2 regions of the Ruminococcus sp. AF20-12LB genome follow, and region 1 is predicted to be linked to the other one. Evidence: riboswitches for the same ligand, from Rfam matches in the RefSeq annotation. Region 1 holds a riboswitch; the other holds the start of a gene.
The links. Region 1 has a riboswitch for thiamine pyrophosphate ahead of thiS (sulfur carrier protein ThiS). Riboswitches for the same ligand answer to the same signal wherever they lie in the genome.
Positions count from the first base shown of each region.

Region 1 (8,688 bases):
CTTGCCGGAACCGCCATGGGACTGTGTGATCTCCACATCCTGGCCTGTTTTTTCCTTCCAGTGCTTCTGGAAGATTTTGTTGTACTGCTCGTAAAGCTCTCTGGTCGGATCATAAGATACATTGGTGATGCTGACACTGTCCGCCGCATAGGTGGTTACGCCTGTAAGGCTTCCAATTGTTGCTATTGCTGCAAGAACTGCTGCTGATTTCCATCTTCTTTTCATAATACTTACCCCCTGTGTTTTGCCTCGTGTTTTGTTGTTGGGGCTATTATAAACATGAGTAAGTCCATAAGAAAACTATTAGATTGGAAACCGTTTTCAGGAGTTTTCGAAAATATGGCTGTTTATGCTAGTTTCACAGATTTTTGTATTTGATTCCACCTGATATTATGTTGTTTTTGTTGATTTTTGCATCGTATTTTATTGTTCCCGGAGTATATGTGAAAACGTCATCAGTCTTATAATTTCCGTGTTTTTCGGGAATTTTGCCAAAGTATATCTTGTTTTTGCGGGATGTTTTCCTTCATCTGTGAAATTTTGGGTCAGTGTCAGACGGATATTTACGATCGAAGCAGTGAACTTTCCTGAAACGCCCCGAAAGAACCTTCCGGGGCATGTAACATTCGTTTTTCCGAAACAGTTATCCACACTCACCCTGAAAAATCGCTCTTCCGGGCGGATGGTTTTCCACATATTCCACAGAAGTTATCCTCTGTTGTCTGTGCGATCCGATTTCGTCGCCTTCATCTCACAGATAAATATAATCATTCATCACCGGCTGCAGGCCATGGTCTTTCAGGGCGTTAAAGACTTCGTCCACGGATCTTCCGTCTGAGATTTCAAACTGATCATCACCTTTATCCTCGATATCATCCACATGGCTTCCGATTCCTGTGCTGACACCTGCAGAGATCTTGGTTGCTGCAATATTTACCAGATTGTCACGGACACGCTCGCACTCTCTGGTGGATACGGTAATACTTGCAAACGGCATAAACAGACGATATGCACAGACTACCTGCAAAAGCTGTGGTTCGTGGACATCCTTCGGGTTGATCCGGTCATTATTGATGATCGGACGAAGTCTCGGGCAGGAAAAAGCGATCTCTGCATGTGGATATTTTCTCTGCAGAAGATATGCATGATATCCCGTTGCAAAAGCATCCTTGCGGAAATCATCCAGTCCCAAAAGTGCCGCAAAGCCAACACCTCGCATGCCGCCCTTCAGTGCACGCTCCTGTGTATTTAACCTGTATGGAAAAATCCTCTTGTGACCTGCAAGATGCAGGGTTTCGTATTTATCGGAATTATAGGTTTCCTGGAAAACTGTCACATAATCTGCGCCGCATTTATGAAGATATGCGTACTCATCAGAATTCATCGGATACACCTCAAGACCGACTACCTTGAAATATTTTCGGGCAATCTCACAGGCCTTTCCGATATATTCTACATTAGATTTCGTTTTGCTCTCTCCGGTAAGGATCAGGATCTCCTGGAGTCCGGTTTCTGCAATAGCTGCCATCTCCTTCTCGATCTCGTCTGCATTCAGCTGTGCACGGCGGATCTTGTTGTGGCAGTTAAATCCACAGTAAATACAGTAGTTCTCACAGTAATTTGCAATGTAGATCGGTGTAAACATGCAGATACTGTTTCCGAAATGTTTCCTTGTTTCGATCCGTGCAGCCTGTGCGATTTCTTCCAGAAGAGGTAGTGCTGCCGGTGAAAGCAATGCTTTAAAATCCTCCGGTGTACGGTTGTCATGAGCAAGCGCTCTCCGTACATCTGCCTCTGTGTACTTATCATAATCATATGCGTTCATTGCGGAAATAACCTGATCCATTACATCAGATTCTTCCAGCTGTTCCATATCCGGAAGGTACTTCATGTGATCGATACGGTTCTTTTTCATATCTTCCAGAATTTCTTCATTTACGATACTTTCATTAAAATGGCCGTCCTGCTGACTGGCCTGTATTGTTTCTGCCATTGTTGCTGTGTCTCTCCTCTCGTACTTTTATTATTTTCAAATTTGTAATATTTCAGTATCTGTTTTTAGCCATTTGTTTTCTTTTCTGCTCTGGTTAATCTGTATCAAGTGAATATTCGTAATCCGCTTTCACTACACAGATTTCCCCTTAATAACCGTATATTTCCGAATCTTTCAATATACTGTCATTATTTTACTCATGCAAAAATCCGGTCAGCGGTGAGGACGCGCTTGCACCTCTCTCCAGAGTTCTTCCCATGCCGGAAAGGTATGCGCTTCTTCCTGCCTCAATAGCTTTCTTAAATGCCTCTGCCATAACGCGGACATCTCCTGCTGTTGCAATAGCCGTATTTGCCATAACTGCTGCAGCACCCATTTCCATAGCCTCACATGCCTGTGATGGACGGCCGATTCCTGCGTCCACGATGATCGGAAGATCGATCTCATCGATAAGGATCTGGATGAATTCTTTTGTACAGATTCCCTTGTTGGAACCTATTGGAGAGCCAAGTGGCATTACACAGGCAGCTCCTGCGTTCACCAGATCTCTGGCTGCATTCAGATCCGGATACATGTATGGCATAACTACAAAGCCCTCTTTTGCAAGGATTTCTGTTGCCTTGATGGTCTCATAGTTATCCGGAAGAAGATATTTGGAGTCATGGATAACTTCAATCTTTACAAAATCTCCGCAGCCAAGCTCGCGGGAAAGCCTTGCAATGCGTACTGCTTCCTGAGCATTTCTGGCTCCTGAGGTGTTCGGAAGAAGCGTAACATCCTTCGGCACATAGTCAAGAATATTGGCAAGTCCGCCCTCATTTGCACGGCGCAGGGCAAGTGTTACGATCTGAGTTCCTGCTTTTTCGATACATGCTTTTACAAGCTCCAGAGAAAATTTTCCGGAACCAAGGATAAAACGGGAAGTAAACTCATGGCCTCCCAGGATCAGTTTGTCTTCATTTGTGTTTGCTGTTGTCATTTTTTATGTCCACCTTTCTGTTATTTATCTGCATTGTATTTCAGCTGCAATAACTGCTCAGTTATTCAAATTTCAAGTCAGCAGTTATCTGCGATTCTGCCCATCCCACAGCCGGATATTCCTGCCCATCTTCAGACTTCTGAACAGGATTTTCTGTATCCATTCTTATTCTTTCTGTCTCAGCAGCTTCCGCCGCCCATAAACTGCAGGATTTCCACAACGTCTCCGTCTTTCAGCACGGTCGTGTCGTAAGTCTCTCTCTTGATGATCTCTTCATTCAGTTCTACTACCACCTGCACCGGAACATAGTTACATGCTTCCAGATATTCCGTTACGGTCACCGGAGCTTCCAGGGTTCTGCTCTCACCGTTTACTGTGATCATGTTCTCTCCTTTCCGGAAATTTCGCCAAGTCAGAAGTAATTCGCAATCTCTTCCGGTCAATCGGATATTCGCGATCCGTAAAAAAAGAGTTCACAAAGAAATACACCCGTGGTGGTGCACCCCTTCATGAACTCTGTTCACTCTCAAAATTTCCCATGTTTAATTGTAAAATATTTCTCTGTAAATCCTGATCTTACGTATATTCAGTCGGATAAAACATCCGCATCCAATAAAAAAGGAGATACGCCAAGGTATCTCCCGTAAATTCATCTTATACGTTCCTACGTTGGCATTATCCAAATCAGGTATAAGGGTCGAAGTTGAAGACTTCCTCTCAGCCTGCCGTCACAAGCTCCCCCGTTATTTACATGATTTAGTATAATTCCGATCCTGCTTCATGTCAAGAATAATAAATTTTTGTCTTATTTATAATTTATAAGCAGTGAATCCCAGATCATTCATTGTCAGGTTTAAATTCTTTTTCAGATAAGCATTTGCTGCTATCATTGTCGCTTTCATCATAATGTTGGAAGTATCCTGCAGATCTGTCATCGCTTTTTTTCCGTTTGTATACAGGAAAGTCAGATTCTGACCTTTATAAGCAGATGCTTTTGTGGAAGAAGTCAGCAGCACAAAGACTCCATCCGAAGACAGGGCGGACTTCACACTGACCGTATCAGATTTCACACAGTTTCCGATAATATCCAGTCCGGCAAGTACTCCATCGGAAGGCACAGAAATCAGCATTCCAATATCTATCTTATCTTCTTTCTTCAGATAACCGATTATCAGAGTACTTTCTTCATTTACTTTGACATTTATAAACTGACTTCCGTCTTCGGTATATCTGCCTTTCTGACTGATATATTTTTTCAGTTTGGCATAATTCTGCGTCAGTTTTGCGTTAGCCGATGCAGGATTTTTTACAGTAACCTTGCAGGTGAATTTTCTGCCGCCAAGGATCGCTGTGATATTCGCTGTTCCTGTTTTTACTGCGGTGACCTTTCCGGCTGAAGTTACACTGACAACCTTTGTGTTGCTGCTCTTCCATGACGGTTTCAGACTGGTGCCGTTGATCTTCAGTGTATAAGTTTTTTTCGGTGTCAGTGTCAGGCTGGTCTTATTCAGGGTAAGAGAATTCAGCCCTGCGATCGCTGTCAGGCCTTTTTTATTATAACCGCTCCAGATTATATTTTTTCCGGATTTCCGGTAAGCTTTTACCGTATAAGTATAACGTGCTCCGGTGCTTACTTTTGTGTCGGTAAATGTAACATTCTTACTTCCTGTGATGGTTTTTACTGCTTTCCATCCGCTGTTTCCGGTCTTGCGGTATACACGGTATCCGGCTGTTCCTTTTACCTGTTTCCAGCTGAAAATGATCTTATTCTTTCCGACGATCTTAATAGAAGACATGGCCGGCGCTGCTACAGTTACTGCCGCCTGTACTTCTGCCACGCTGATCAGCTCCGGAACCGCAGCTGGTGTCGCCGTCGCAAGCATAAAACCTGTCAAAATGCCACATAAAGCTTTTTTCCAATTTCTTTTCATACGCTTTTTTCCTTTCTGCTTTGTGGTGTATCTGGATTTCCTAACAAATATAGTATACATTATAAAAAATATTCCTGCTATGATATTTTTCGCCAAATCGGAGCTTTCGGTGAAATTCGGCAGTTTTTACAATGGCATAAAAAGGGGCTGTAAAAAAACATAGCCAACAAAAAGATCTTTGAAACCGAGCACGTCGATCTGCAGCACTTATATATAGATGGATCAAAATTTGAAGCAACTGCAAACAAGTATTCCTGGGTATGGAAAAAAGCAACTGAAAAATCCAGGTACCGTTCAGATATGGACTGTTTTATTCCTCTCATGAAAAAATTTCATGAGACCTATGGCTTTTATCCAAAATATCCTGTAGCGGACGTCCTTATGCAGAGAAATACAAAAAGGTCAAAGGAAACCGTACAGTACGGGTCAATCAGGAGTTGACGGTAATGCACCAGGAAGTGATCCGTAATCTGGAAAGTATTCAGGGAGCATTGCTTAGAATGAATCGTTCCATCCAGGCGGAAGGAACTTTTGGAATCATGAAAAATGACCGGTGGTACAAAAGAATGAAAGTAAAAACAGCCGCACAATTTCAAAAACAACCGAATTTATGGGGAGAGGGGAAAGTATGCTCTGAATCTCTCCTCAATTCTACGATTTGTCCTAAAAGAGCATAAAAAGGAGCGTGCTCCAAAATGATTTCTCATTTTTTCACACGCCCTTTTTTCAGTGCCCTTGTAAAATCAAGGGTTTCTGCCACTTTATTTTTATTTAACTGTCGAAGATGGGATTAGCTTATGCTTTCCCCACGGATTTGTCAACCAGAATATATTACAATTCCGGAACCACTGTAGTCCATAGATGATTTCCTATTTTCTGGAAATCCCCCTCCAGAGACATTACAGTTACTACTGCATCCTTGTCAGGAAACGCCAGACAGAACTGACCATAATTTCCATCGGATCGATAGGAACCGGCTTCCGGATTCATTACAAACTGATATCCATATCCAAAACCGGAATATAGATTTCCCGAACTTCCTGCCGCTGAATTGTCTACAAGATTGGAAGTCGCAACTTTCATATATTCTTCCGGCACCAACTGTTTTCCATTATATTTTCCTTTATGAAGAATCATCTGTCCATATCTGGTGAACTCATCAATATTTACATAAAGACCATTCGCCGCATGTACATGACCTTTCGGGCACAAAGTCCAGTCCGGATTTCCAATTCCCAATGGTTCAAAAAATCGATTTCTCAGATATTCCAGAAGATTGACACCCGCACGTTTCTCAATAGCACAGCTGATCATATAGGTATTGAAATTACTGTACAGCCACTGAGTTCCTGGTTTATTTACAACCTTCGCATTTTCAAAGAAATATCTGATCCAGTCCGGCGTTGTATAACGTTCCGGCCAGTCACAGAAAAATAGCGAGCTTTCCAGACCGGTAGTCATTGTCAGCATATTTTCCAGAGTCACATCACCAAGATATCCTTCTGCTTTCTCCGGAGCATATTCCGGAAAAATATCAACGATCTTCTCATCCAGATGAATCAATCCCTCATCCAGTGCAATTCCCACTGCACAGGATACCACGCCTTTGCATGCAGACCAGGTATTCAAACGGGTTTTCACCGGCATTCTCTTATATTCTGCCGTTAACTGTCCTTCACGCCATATCTGCGCATACATAACATTGAGATTTTCTTTTAAAGTTTTGATAGCAAATTCATTGATCAGGTTTTGGTCTTTATTCATAAACATTAATCCTCCCACACACTTGTTTCCATCTTTACATCAGGACTTGCACTTCTAAACCATCCGTAAGCCATGCATACTACAATGGCTATCAGGCTGATGATTACTACCGGAAGTTTCAGGCTTCTGCAGGAATTGATAAAAATGCAGATATATGCGAGCAGGCTCAAACAGCAGAGGAAATAATATTTTCCGTTAGAAATATGCATTGGTGATTTTTCCCAAGCTTCCGCATGTTTCTTTGGGAGCTGAAAATATGCGTAAATCTGTAAAAATGCCAGAGCAGATGCCAGAAGCATAATATTATTTACAACATCACTGATAGAAAAATCCAGTAATACCGGTAAAATTCCCATGAGATAAGTAAATGTCATCAGTTTCCAGTAAGCACCGCGTCCATTTTGTGCTGCCCAAGATTTCGGAAGCCATCCATCTTTACAGGACTGAGCAACCGGAATACAGTTATTGGAAATTGTAGAGTTAATAGAAGATGAAAGTGCAAGCACCGGACCACCGATCATAAATACTGTAAAAAGAGCCGGATTTAAAATATTTTTAGCTACCAGAGTAAGTGGCTGTCCTGCCACCTGATCCAATGGAAGCACACCACTGGCTACAAGTGCAACACCACCATATACAACCATTAGTGTCGGTACGCAGTACAGAAGTGCCTTTGGAATATCCTTATGTGCATCCTTCGCCTGTTTACCATAATTCATGATACAGGAGTAACCGTTTGTTGAATATACATATAGCAGGATTGCTGAGAAAAATCCAGATGGTCCGTTTGAAAAAAAGTCTGGTGCTGTAAAGTCAAATACCGGATTTTTCAGCTGCAGAACACCAAGAATAATAAACAGCCCCAGTGCGACAAACAGTAAAATAACCAGGATTTTCTGAACTTTCGCCATTACATCCACGCCGCAGAGATTAATTACAAAGAATACACTCAATGCCGCGATACCAAACCATTTCGCATTGATTTGCGGCCAAAGGGAATTGGCATACATACCGATGGCAACACCATAAGTCGCAAGGTTAATCGTCTGTGGTAAAAATCCAACCGCATACATACCGGCTACTCGTTTGCCGGCCATATCTCCTACCAGAGAATAAAAGCCCCCTCCAAGTTTCAGTGTGGATGTGATCCACGGGATCGGTGCGATCATCATAAATCCCCAGATACATGCAGCTACATACGCCAGCCACGCTGACTGTCCTGTCAGCAAAATCGCCGGACCGATTAATGTCAGAACTCCCGAACCAATTGCCTGTCCTACACCAATCGTATAAAGATCACTTCGTTTCAGATAACCTGTTTTTTCTTTTACTTCCTTTGCTGTTGATAACATAAAAGCCCCCCTTTTCATATAAGTTCCAATGTCGATAGTGTATTTAATTCTTTTTCTGACGTCATGCGAATTATTTAATGCTATATTATCATTTAAAATTCAGAATTTCTATTGACAATATCATTAAAAATCCGCCTTTTTAATTGTGCATTATTTACATTTTATTTTGTTTTAGAAGAATTTTTTGCTCCATTATATTGTAATTAAACTTCGCACCTGTTATAATTCATTATACAAACTACACAAAACAGGAGGTTTTTCATGAAAGTAGAACAGTTGATCCGTGAAAAAATATCTTCTCTTTCTGCCGGTCAGAAGAAAGTTGCCGAATATATATTACAACACCTTGATTCTTTCAGTTATTCCACCCTTGCGAAACTCAGCAAGGAAATTTCCGTAAGCGAAACCACTATCATACGCCTTGCTTATTCTCTGGGTTTTGAAAGTTTTTCTGAAATGCAGAGAACTGTACAGAATGACATCCTTTCCATTCCCACAACTACATCAGATGACACACTGGATAACGGAAATTTCTATCAGACCATCATTGCAAAAGAGCTCCATTCCATGGAAAACTGGGCTTCCCACCTGAATCGGGAAGATATGGATCAGATCGTTACTCATCTGACCAATGCGAAAAAACGTCTGATTGTCGGTGCCCGTTCCTCT
Region 1 covers NZ_QUGH01000010.1:151,641-160,328, reverse strand. Annotated here, with positions in the region: gene DWX61_RS13460 (sulfate ABC transporter substrate-binding protein) at 1-225, opposite strand, end outside; gene thiH (2-iminoacetate synthase ThiH) at 752-1,915, opposite strand; gene DWX61_RS13445 (thiazole synthase) at 2,187-2,972, opposite strand; gene thiS (sulfur carrier protein ThiS) at 3,152-3,355, opposite strand; TPP riboswitch at 3,617-3,724, opposite strand; gene DWX61_RS13435 (Ig-like domain-containing protein) at 3,782-4,903, opposite strand; gene DWX61_RS19365 (transposase) at 5,263-5,580, shown strand; gene DWX61_RS13425 (serine hydrolase domain-containing protein) at 5,735-6,667, opposite strand; gene DWX61_RS13420 (APC family permease) at 6,673-8,019, opposite strand; gene DWX61_RS13415 (MurR/RpiR family transcriptional regulator) at 8,281-8,688, shown strand, end outside.

Region 2 (8,688 bases), on a different contig from region 1:
ACACTGTATACCGGCGCGATCTCAAGAGATAACCCCTGATCCTTCTTCCGGATCATCAGCGTCCTGTCCGGAATTTCTCTGACAGAATACCATGTTGTTTCCGGATCATTGTTCATTTTGAACTTGAAACTTTTTTCGCCAAGTATAAGAAGCAAATCCTCAAGTTCTTTTCTGTCAACGGTAAGATCCCTCACCTTTTCCACAGCTATATCCTTCAGCTGTTCATATCTGGACATGTAAGTGCCGTGATGATTCTCGACCCATTCCCGGATAAAGGCCAGCACGCTTCTGGATCCTTCTGAAAAGGCTTCATCTGAATGGATAAATTCCAGATTTTTTCCATAAGAAACCTTCTCATTATGATCCAGATTCCACACAAAGGCCAACACGTCCTTAAGGATATATTTTTTCTCACAGCCAACACGGAATTCCACGGTAAAGCAATTTCTCACAGAATTAAATTTCAGGCAGGTTTCCAGCTCCACCTTGCCAAAATACGGATCCCCGGAAAACGGAAGCATACGGCTGTATAGCTGGCGATTAAGGAGGCTTTTCAGCTCAACGGTGGTTTTCGTTGCAGGCTGCCCTGGTCCGGATAAAGCAGCCGGAAATGCTGTTCCGCTGAATAACTCTGCCTGCTTCTGTTCCTCATCCTGCTGTCTGCGGATTTCCACACGCTCATAGGCCTTACGGTCTCCATATTCCAGAAGCACTGCCACGCAATGCTTACAGATCCCGGAATAGCTGCGAAAGGCCGGGCAGTCACAGTATGCTTCCTTTATGCGGTCCGCTTCTGTATCATACTGAAAGCCTGTATTGTATACATTACGCCCACTTCCCTTCACTGCTGCAGATATTTTATCCACAGCTCCTTCCGACTTAATATCCAGCGACTGGATCCTCTTTCCGGTACGATAAATATCAAGACCTCTCTGATATGCCGTTGTATTACAAAGTGCCCGGATGGCTGTTCGTTTAAGCATGTATCTTTCCCTTCTTTTCTTATCGCATTTCTTCCATTATAAAAGGAGACCTGCACTGTGACAAGTCTCCTGTGTGTATTCATTGATATCTTATTCCTGTCGATGTTACTGTTCACTCCGTTCTCAGCAGGCTTTCCTTCTTGCTTCATCCTCTTTCCGCTCTTCTCCGACTTCTGTCATCAGATACGGATCAAGAACCTCTTCCAGCTCTTTCTCAGTCATGATCTCCTGTTCCAGAACAAGTTCCCGGACAGATTTGCCGGTTTTTACTGCAGTTTTTGCGATGGTTGCAGACGCCTTGTAGCCAATATGCGGGCAAAGAGCCGTTGCGATTCCTGCACTGCTTTCCATCAGGTCTTTGCAGCGTTTGCGGTTTGCGGTGATTCCTGTGATGCAGTTTACGCTCAATGTATCCACTGCTTTTTCCAGAGTCGTAATGGATTCAAAAAGATTACAAAATACAACCGGCTCAAAAGCATTCAACTCCAGCTGTCCGGCTTCTGCCGCCATGGTAATGGTGGTATCATGTCCTACGATGTGGAAAGCAACCTGGCTTACCACCTCCGGAATGACCGGATTTACCTTACCTGGCATGATGGAAGACCCATTCTGCTTTGCCGGAAGATTGATCTCTCCAAATCCGGTTTTCGGGCCGGAAGACATCAGTCGAAGATCGTTGCACATCTTGGAAAGATCCACCGCACAGGTTTTTACCACACCGGAAACTGCAACAAAGCCGTCCAGATTTTCTGTTGCGTCAAAAAGATCCTCGGCCTGTTTCAGCGGATAACCTGTAAGCTTTTCCAGATTTGGCACGATCTTATAAAAATAAGAATCAGAAACATTGATAGCAGTTCCCACTGCAGTTCCTCCGAGGTTTACGGTATACATTTCCCTGTGAGCCTTTTCGATACGTTTCCGGTCTCTGGAAACCATAGACGCATAACCGTGGAACACCTGGCCAAGACGGATCGGAACTGCATCCTGAAGCTGTGTACGTCCCATAGTGATCACATCATCGAATTCCTCTGCCTTTTTTGCAAGCTCCTTCTCAAGTCTTACCAGTGCTTTTTCCAGAGGTGCAAGAAGATCCAGAACGGTAAGCTTACCGGCCGTCGGGATCACATCATTGGTGGACTGCGCCATGTTTACGTGATCATTTGGATGGACCATTTTATAGCTGCCCTTCGGACATCCGAGGATCTCACCGGCTCTGTTTGCGATCACCTCATTCATATTCATATTTGCGCTGGTTCCGGCACCACCCTGAATGGCATCTACGATAAATTCCTCAGCCAGTTTTCCTGCGATCACTTCATCACAGGCTCTGACAATGGCATCTGCCTTATCCTCCGGAAGAAGCCCTGCATTATTATTAGTGATAGCTGCTGCCTTTTTAATCTGTGCCAGGTTCCTGATAAATACCGGATGAAGCTTTGTACCTGTAATAGGAAAATTCTGTTTTGCCCTTAAAGCCTGAACTCCGTAATAAGCCTCTGCAGGCACTTCCATAGTTCCGATTGAATCTGCTTCCAGTCTTGTTTCTGTTGTCATTTTGTCATCCCTCTTCTTTCTTCTGATCCTGTGCACATCTGATTTGCCCGCCCTCTGATCTCATTTTTTCAGTCCGACGGATATTCACTGTTTACAAATCATTCTGTTATTTTCATTTTTATCAGCAGCTGTTTTTCTGATGCCTAAGAAACTAACACTTTCTTTGTGGCTTGTAAATACTTTTAAGGGAAAACCATGATTATCCGTGTTTTTCAAAAGTTTATATTAATCTTTTTAAGAATTTCTTTTATTTTTCTTATTTATATTAAGTCGTTTCTTGTGTTGTAACAACACGCGCAGTATAATCAATACAGAAATACATATTTTCAATCCACTTCCCCACGCAGCTCTGCACCAGTTGCAAATAACATTTTTTCATCGAAAGGAGCCATTCCACATGGAACACAAACTCGACAACATCGACCGAAAGATCATCGAAATGCTTCAGAAAAACGCCCGCACCCCGGTAAAGGAAATCGCAAAGGAAGTCTTCCTCTCCTCCCCCGCTGTCTCCGCCAGGATCGAACACCTTGAAAAAAACGGGCTGATCACAGGCTACCACGCCCAGATCAACCCGGTATTTCTCGGTTATCATATAAAAGCATTCATCAACCTGGAAGTAGAACCCAACCAGAAAAAAGACTTCTGCCCCTTCATCCAGTCCATCCCAAACGTCATCGAATGCAACTGCGTCACCGGCGATTACTCCATGCTCATCGAAGTAGCCTTCCGCTCCACCATGGAACTGGACCACTTCATCAACGAACTCCAGCAGTTCGGCCGTACCAAAACACAGATCGTATTCTCCACCAACGTAGAACACAGAGATCTGCCGGTGGAGTAACCCCCACCGGCATTTTTTTATAAACCGTATTCCCTGTACAATTCTTTACACACATCCTCACTATCAGCCATCTTCTGTATCTCATCCACGCGACCATCCGAGATCAGACAATTGATCAGGGCTCGTATTCTTGCTTCTCCCTCTGCTTTTCCTTCTGCTTTCCCTTCCGCTTTTCCACGGACTTCTCCAATAGCCATACCTTCCTCCCGAAGTCGCTCCGACTCCAGCTGCAAAACCTTTCCGCCCATAACTTCACCCACTCCTTTCCTGACTTTTTCTTCTTTTCGAAAAATATAATCCGATATTCTTATGATCAATTTATTAAGATCTGTATACATACCTGCTCTTCCAGTGATTGAAAATTCTCTCTCAAGTTTTATCCTGATATCTTCATATTCCATCAACAATCCCTGTAACTTCTCCGAATCTTTAGCAAATATATCTGCTACATTTTCATACCTCATCACGTAAAACGGAAGCAACATCAACAGATTCTTTTCGAAAATACTATCCTTCGTATAAAGTTCCATCTTCACTGTCGGAACCCGGTACACACACACCTGTCCATCCGGAAACAAAACCTTCACTTCCTCAACATCAGGCGTATTCTTCGTAGATCTCAAGTATATCACACAAGATTTCGGGAACTCTACATAAAACTTCCTTCCGACTCTCCGTCTGTTCTCCAAGGCAATTGCAAGATCATACTCAAACATCCTGATCGCCATCATAGTATCATCAGAACTCTGACACTCAATATGGTACACCTTATCCCCGATCAGAAGTCGAGCATCCGTGATCAGTTCACCATCCTCAAGCTGATGCTCATTCCTAAGGTGCATGATCTTCACATCTTCCGGATATGATGTATGAAACACCTCATTGATCAGCGGAACGGTCAGATATGTCATCTTTTCCACTATCGTCCGGAAAACATCATCAAATATAGTATTGTTAGTCATTAACACTCCTACTGGTATATATAGATTATACCACACAAATAAAACATGAAAACACCCTAAACCGGCCTTTCATAAATTTCACAGTACCCAAAAATGGAAAATGCTTCAGAACTCGAAGCTCCAAGAATGTCCATACAGACAAAAGATCTTATAAGATATAACAACCATACCACATACTATAATAAAAATCACTCAAAATTCATCCAAAAATCTCAACAACATTCGACAGCAGTTACTGTTCACTCCGTTCTCAGTAACACGCTTCGCGATGCACAGAATTTATGCTGATCGCATAAATCCGCGCGGTATGTCTCGGCCCCCTACCGTCAGGCAACCGGAAACTCAGCCTTTCCTCCCAGCTATCCAGCGCAGCGCTGATAGCTCATCCATCTCCCGGCAAAGGCCACTCAACCCAACATTTACACCCAAACTCCCGAGCAGCCCCCGACGAAGCCCCGGCGACAGGCAGCACACGCCTCACGGGCGTCCGTATTTCAACAAAAAAAGAACAGCAATGAACCTCAAATTCACCACTGCTCTTCACTCATGTCCTAAATCACTTTCCCATCAAAGCAACAATCTTCTCCTTCAGCTCCCGCGCATTCTTCTTCGGATCCTCCGCCTTCATAATCGCAGAAACAACCGCCATACCACTCATACCGGCACCCTCAAGCACATCCATATTCCCGGCATTCAATCCCCCGATCGCAACCGCCGGAATCGGAACCGCCTCACAGATATCCTTCAACGTAGAAACCTTGGTAAGAATCGTCACAACCTTAGTAGTAGTAGGATAAATCGCCCCCACACCAAGATAATCCGCACCATCCTCATAAGCCTTCACAGCAGCCTCCACCGTCTTGGCAGTAGCCCCCACGATCTTATCCGGTCCCATCAGCTTCCTTGCCACAGCAACCGGAATATCAGAAGCTCCAACATGCACACCAGCCGCATCACAGGCCAGCGCTACATCCACACGATCATCAATGATCAGCGGCACATTGTAACGATCTGTGATCTCCTTCACCTTAAAAGCCTTATCCAGATACTCACGTCCACCCTTATTCTTCTCGCGAAGCTGGACCAGAGTCACACCACCCTTACAAGCCTCCTCAACCGTACGGAGCAAAGACTCCTCCGTATGATAAGAACTATCCGTCACCAGATACAACGTTACATCCAAATCTTTTCTATCCATCCTGATCCCCTCTTTTTCAGTACATTTCAATTTTCAACAGATTCAGCAGCTGTCGATCCGAAAGCCCATAGATCTCATCCAGCAAATTCACCTGAAAGCTTCCCGGACCGCGGGAAATCTTCTCCGCTTCCTCGCCGGCGATACCCATAAGTGCAGTACCAAGCACTGCCGCAGCCAAATAATTCCCGGATTTCCCATTTAATTCCATCTCAACGCCAGACCGGACACCTGCCTCTATACTATCCGTCATCTTTTTCGCAATATTATCTTCGCACCCTGGCAAAAACGCCGCAGTCAGTGCACCGACCATACAGCCGGTTCCTGTGATCCCGGACAGCGCCGCACTGCCATTTTGTACCAGAACAACCCGTTCACCATCCGTAACAAAATCCTGTTTCCCGGTAGCCAGCACAATTGCCTGATTACTCCTTGAAAAAGCCCTCAGCACCTCACTGACAGTCTCCATATTTTCCGCAGTCAGGGCATCCTGCGCCCCCGCATCGATTCCGATCGCATGAGACGGCAGTCCGGAAACAGCCAGAAGCTCTGACATATTTCCCTTCAGCACTGCCGGATGGCCGATGCTCAAAAGCTCCCGTGCCAGATCCAGCCTGAGATCACTGCAGGCAACCCCTACCAGATCCAGAAGAACCGGGATTTTATTTTCCATCGCTGTTCTCATAGAACGCTTCATTGACTCGATCCTGGCATCAGTAATATTCCCGAGATTCAGCATCAGTGCACCGGCCGATGCCGTAATATCTGTCACCTCTGCCGGATGCTCCGCCATGATCGGCCTTGCACCTACTGCAAGGACCACGTTGGCACAGTCATGGATCGAGATCGGATTGGTGATGCAATGGATCAGCGGCTTTTCTTCTTTAATTCGCTTTCGCAGTTGTAAAATTCTTTGTCTCATATGTTTTTGAACCCAAAGCTGCCTGGAATTTCACCAGAAGACCTGCTTTACTCAGAGCCTTCAGGAAAATATAGGCAACACATCCTCCCATTGTGGTTGCTGCAAGGAACATCGGCGTATAATAAAATGCTGTCAGCCCGCCTCTTCCCATCAGGAATGCCATCACCGGATAAGAAACCATGGATCCGATAATACCTGTTCCAAAGATCTCACCGATCACCGCGCAGATGATCTTGCCTTTGGAAAGTCTGTAGAACACACCTGAAAGAAATGCGCCAAATATTGCACCGGTCAGTGCAAGTGGCGGAATTCCCATGAACATCATACGGATCACGCCGATCATGGTCGCACAGAGAAGGGAATACCACGGTCCCATCAGAACCGAGCATACGATATTGACAAGATGTGCCGTGGGGCACATTCCCTCAATCCTCAGGATCGGTGAAATAACGACACCGATCGCTACCATCATTGCCAGCATTACCATACGAAGCGTGTGCATCCTTTGTTTTTCCATAGTGTTTTTCCTCCCTGAAATATCAGGCAGAGCCCTGTCAGATCCGGGCAAAAGCTTCCCGTCTGCTGCAGTCTGCCCTTAGATTTTGGCGGTCGAAGTTCCCTTACTTCCTCTCACTCCGAAAACACGGATTCCCATCGCTTACATGATCCTTCCGGAAAAATCCTCCGGAATATCACTCTCCTGCCAGACATTAAGGCGCTCCCCTTCCTGCCCGCTCTTTCGCAGAAGCTCACATAAAAAAGTGAAAGCGCATCTCCATGGATAAACTCCACGGAGACACGCTCTGAAATCACAATCCCTCCGTTGGCATTACCCAAATCAGGTACGGTCGAAGATCTATCTTCCTCTCAGCCTGTCACACAAGCTCCCGCTGGCACTTTTCTTTTCTGTTTTTCAATATAGCATACCCCTGTTTCATTGTCAAACTTCTCTTATTTAGAAATCGCGTCGATCAGACGCAGTTCCTCAGCTGTAAACGGCGCACAGTGGATAGCCTTCACATTATCAATGATCTGCTGCGGTTTGGATGCTCCGATGAGCACGCTGGTGACTTCCTCATGCTGGAGCAGCCAGCCAAGTGCCATGTCTGCAAGTTTCTCGCCTCGCTGTGCTGCCAGATCGTTCAGTCTCCGGATCTGGTCCAGACGCTCCGGTGTCAGGGCGCTTTCTTTCAGGAATCTTCCGTCCCTGCGGATTCGGCTGTCCTCCGGAATACCGTTCAGGTAACGGTCTGTCAGCTGTCCCTGAGCAAGCGGGCTGAAAGTGATCAGGCCTTTTTTCAGGATGCCGGTAGTTCTCTTTAAACCGTTCTCTTCCACAGTTCTGTCAAAAATGGAATAACGGTTCTGGTTGATCACAAATGGGCATTTCAGGTCTTTCAGGATCGCTGCTGCCTGACTTAAGGTTTTTCCATCATAATTGGAAAGTCCTACGTAGAGGGCCTTGCCCTGCTGAACTGCGGTTGCAAGCGCGCCCATAGTTTCCTCGAGGGGAGTCTCCGGGTCCATTCTGTGATGGTAAAAAATATCCACATATTCCAGGCCCATACGTTTCAAGCTCTGGTCAAGACTTGCGAGAAGATATTTGCGGCTGCCCCAGTTTCCGTAAGGGCCCTCCCACATATCATAGCCTGCCTTGGTTGTGATGATCAGCTCATCACGGTACGGCATCAGTTCTTCTTTCAAAATCTTGCCAAAATTCCGCTCCGCACTTCCGTAAGCCGGACCGTAATTATTGGCAAGGTCAAACTGTGTGATTCCGTTGTCAAAAGCTGTGAAACAAAGCTGTTTCATATTTTCATAATCAGATGTATCTCCGAAATTATGCCATAATCCGAGAGATACCTTCGGAAGCATCAGACCGCTTTCTCCGCAACGGTTATACTCCATGGTTTCGTATCGTTCCTTTGCAGGTGCGTACATAAAAAAATCCTCCCATAATGTCCCATGATTTACCTTATCTGCAACTACTTCTACTATACTTCACCCACACCTATTTCGCAAGACGGATCATATTCCAGCTGTGTTTTGTAAATACTGCTTCCAGTTTTCCGCCGTCCAGCTTTGAGCATTCTGCACTGGCTTTTACAGGAACTACATTCTCGGGCTGCGCCTCTGTATTAACTGCCTGAAGATTATCGTTATTCAGCACGATATGCTCTATGATCTTATACCCCTCAAACTGTCTTAAATCACAGGAAACTTCCATA
Region 2 covers NZ_QUGH01000001.1:20,666-29,353, reverse strand. Annotated here, with positions in the region: gene DWX61_RS00145 (DEAD/DEAH box helicase) at 1-983, opposite strand, end outside; gene DWX61_RS00140 (aspartate ammonia-lyase) at 1,107-2,537, opposite strand; gene DWX61_RS00135 (Lrp/AsnC family transcriptional regulator) at 2,935-3,381, shown strand; gene DWX61_RS00130 (RpnC/YadD family protein) at 3,399-4,343, opposite strand; gene thiE (thiamine phosphate synthase) at 4,900-5,541, opposite strand; gene thiM (hydroxyethylthiazole kinase) at 5,558-6,460, opposite strand; gene thiW (energy coupling factor transporter S component ThiW) at 6,423-6,977, opposite strand; TPP riboswitch at 7,259-7,361, opposite strand; gene DWX61_RS00110 (aldo/keto reductase) at 7,412-8,401, opposite strand; gene arfA (arabinosylfuranosidase ArfA) at 8,472-8,688, opposite strand, start outside.
Region 2: another riboswitch for thiamine pyrophosphate. It lies ahead of thiW (energy coupling factor transporter S component ThiW); the one in region 1 lies ahead of thiS (sulfur carrier protein ThiS).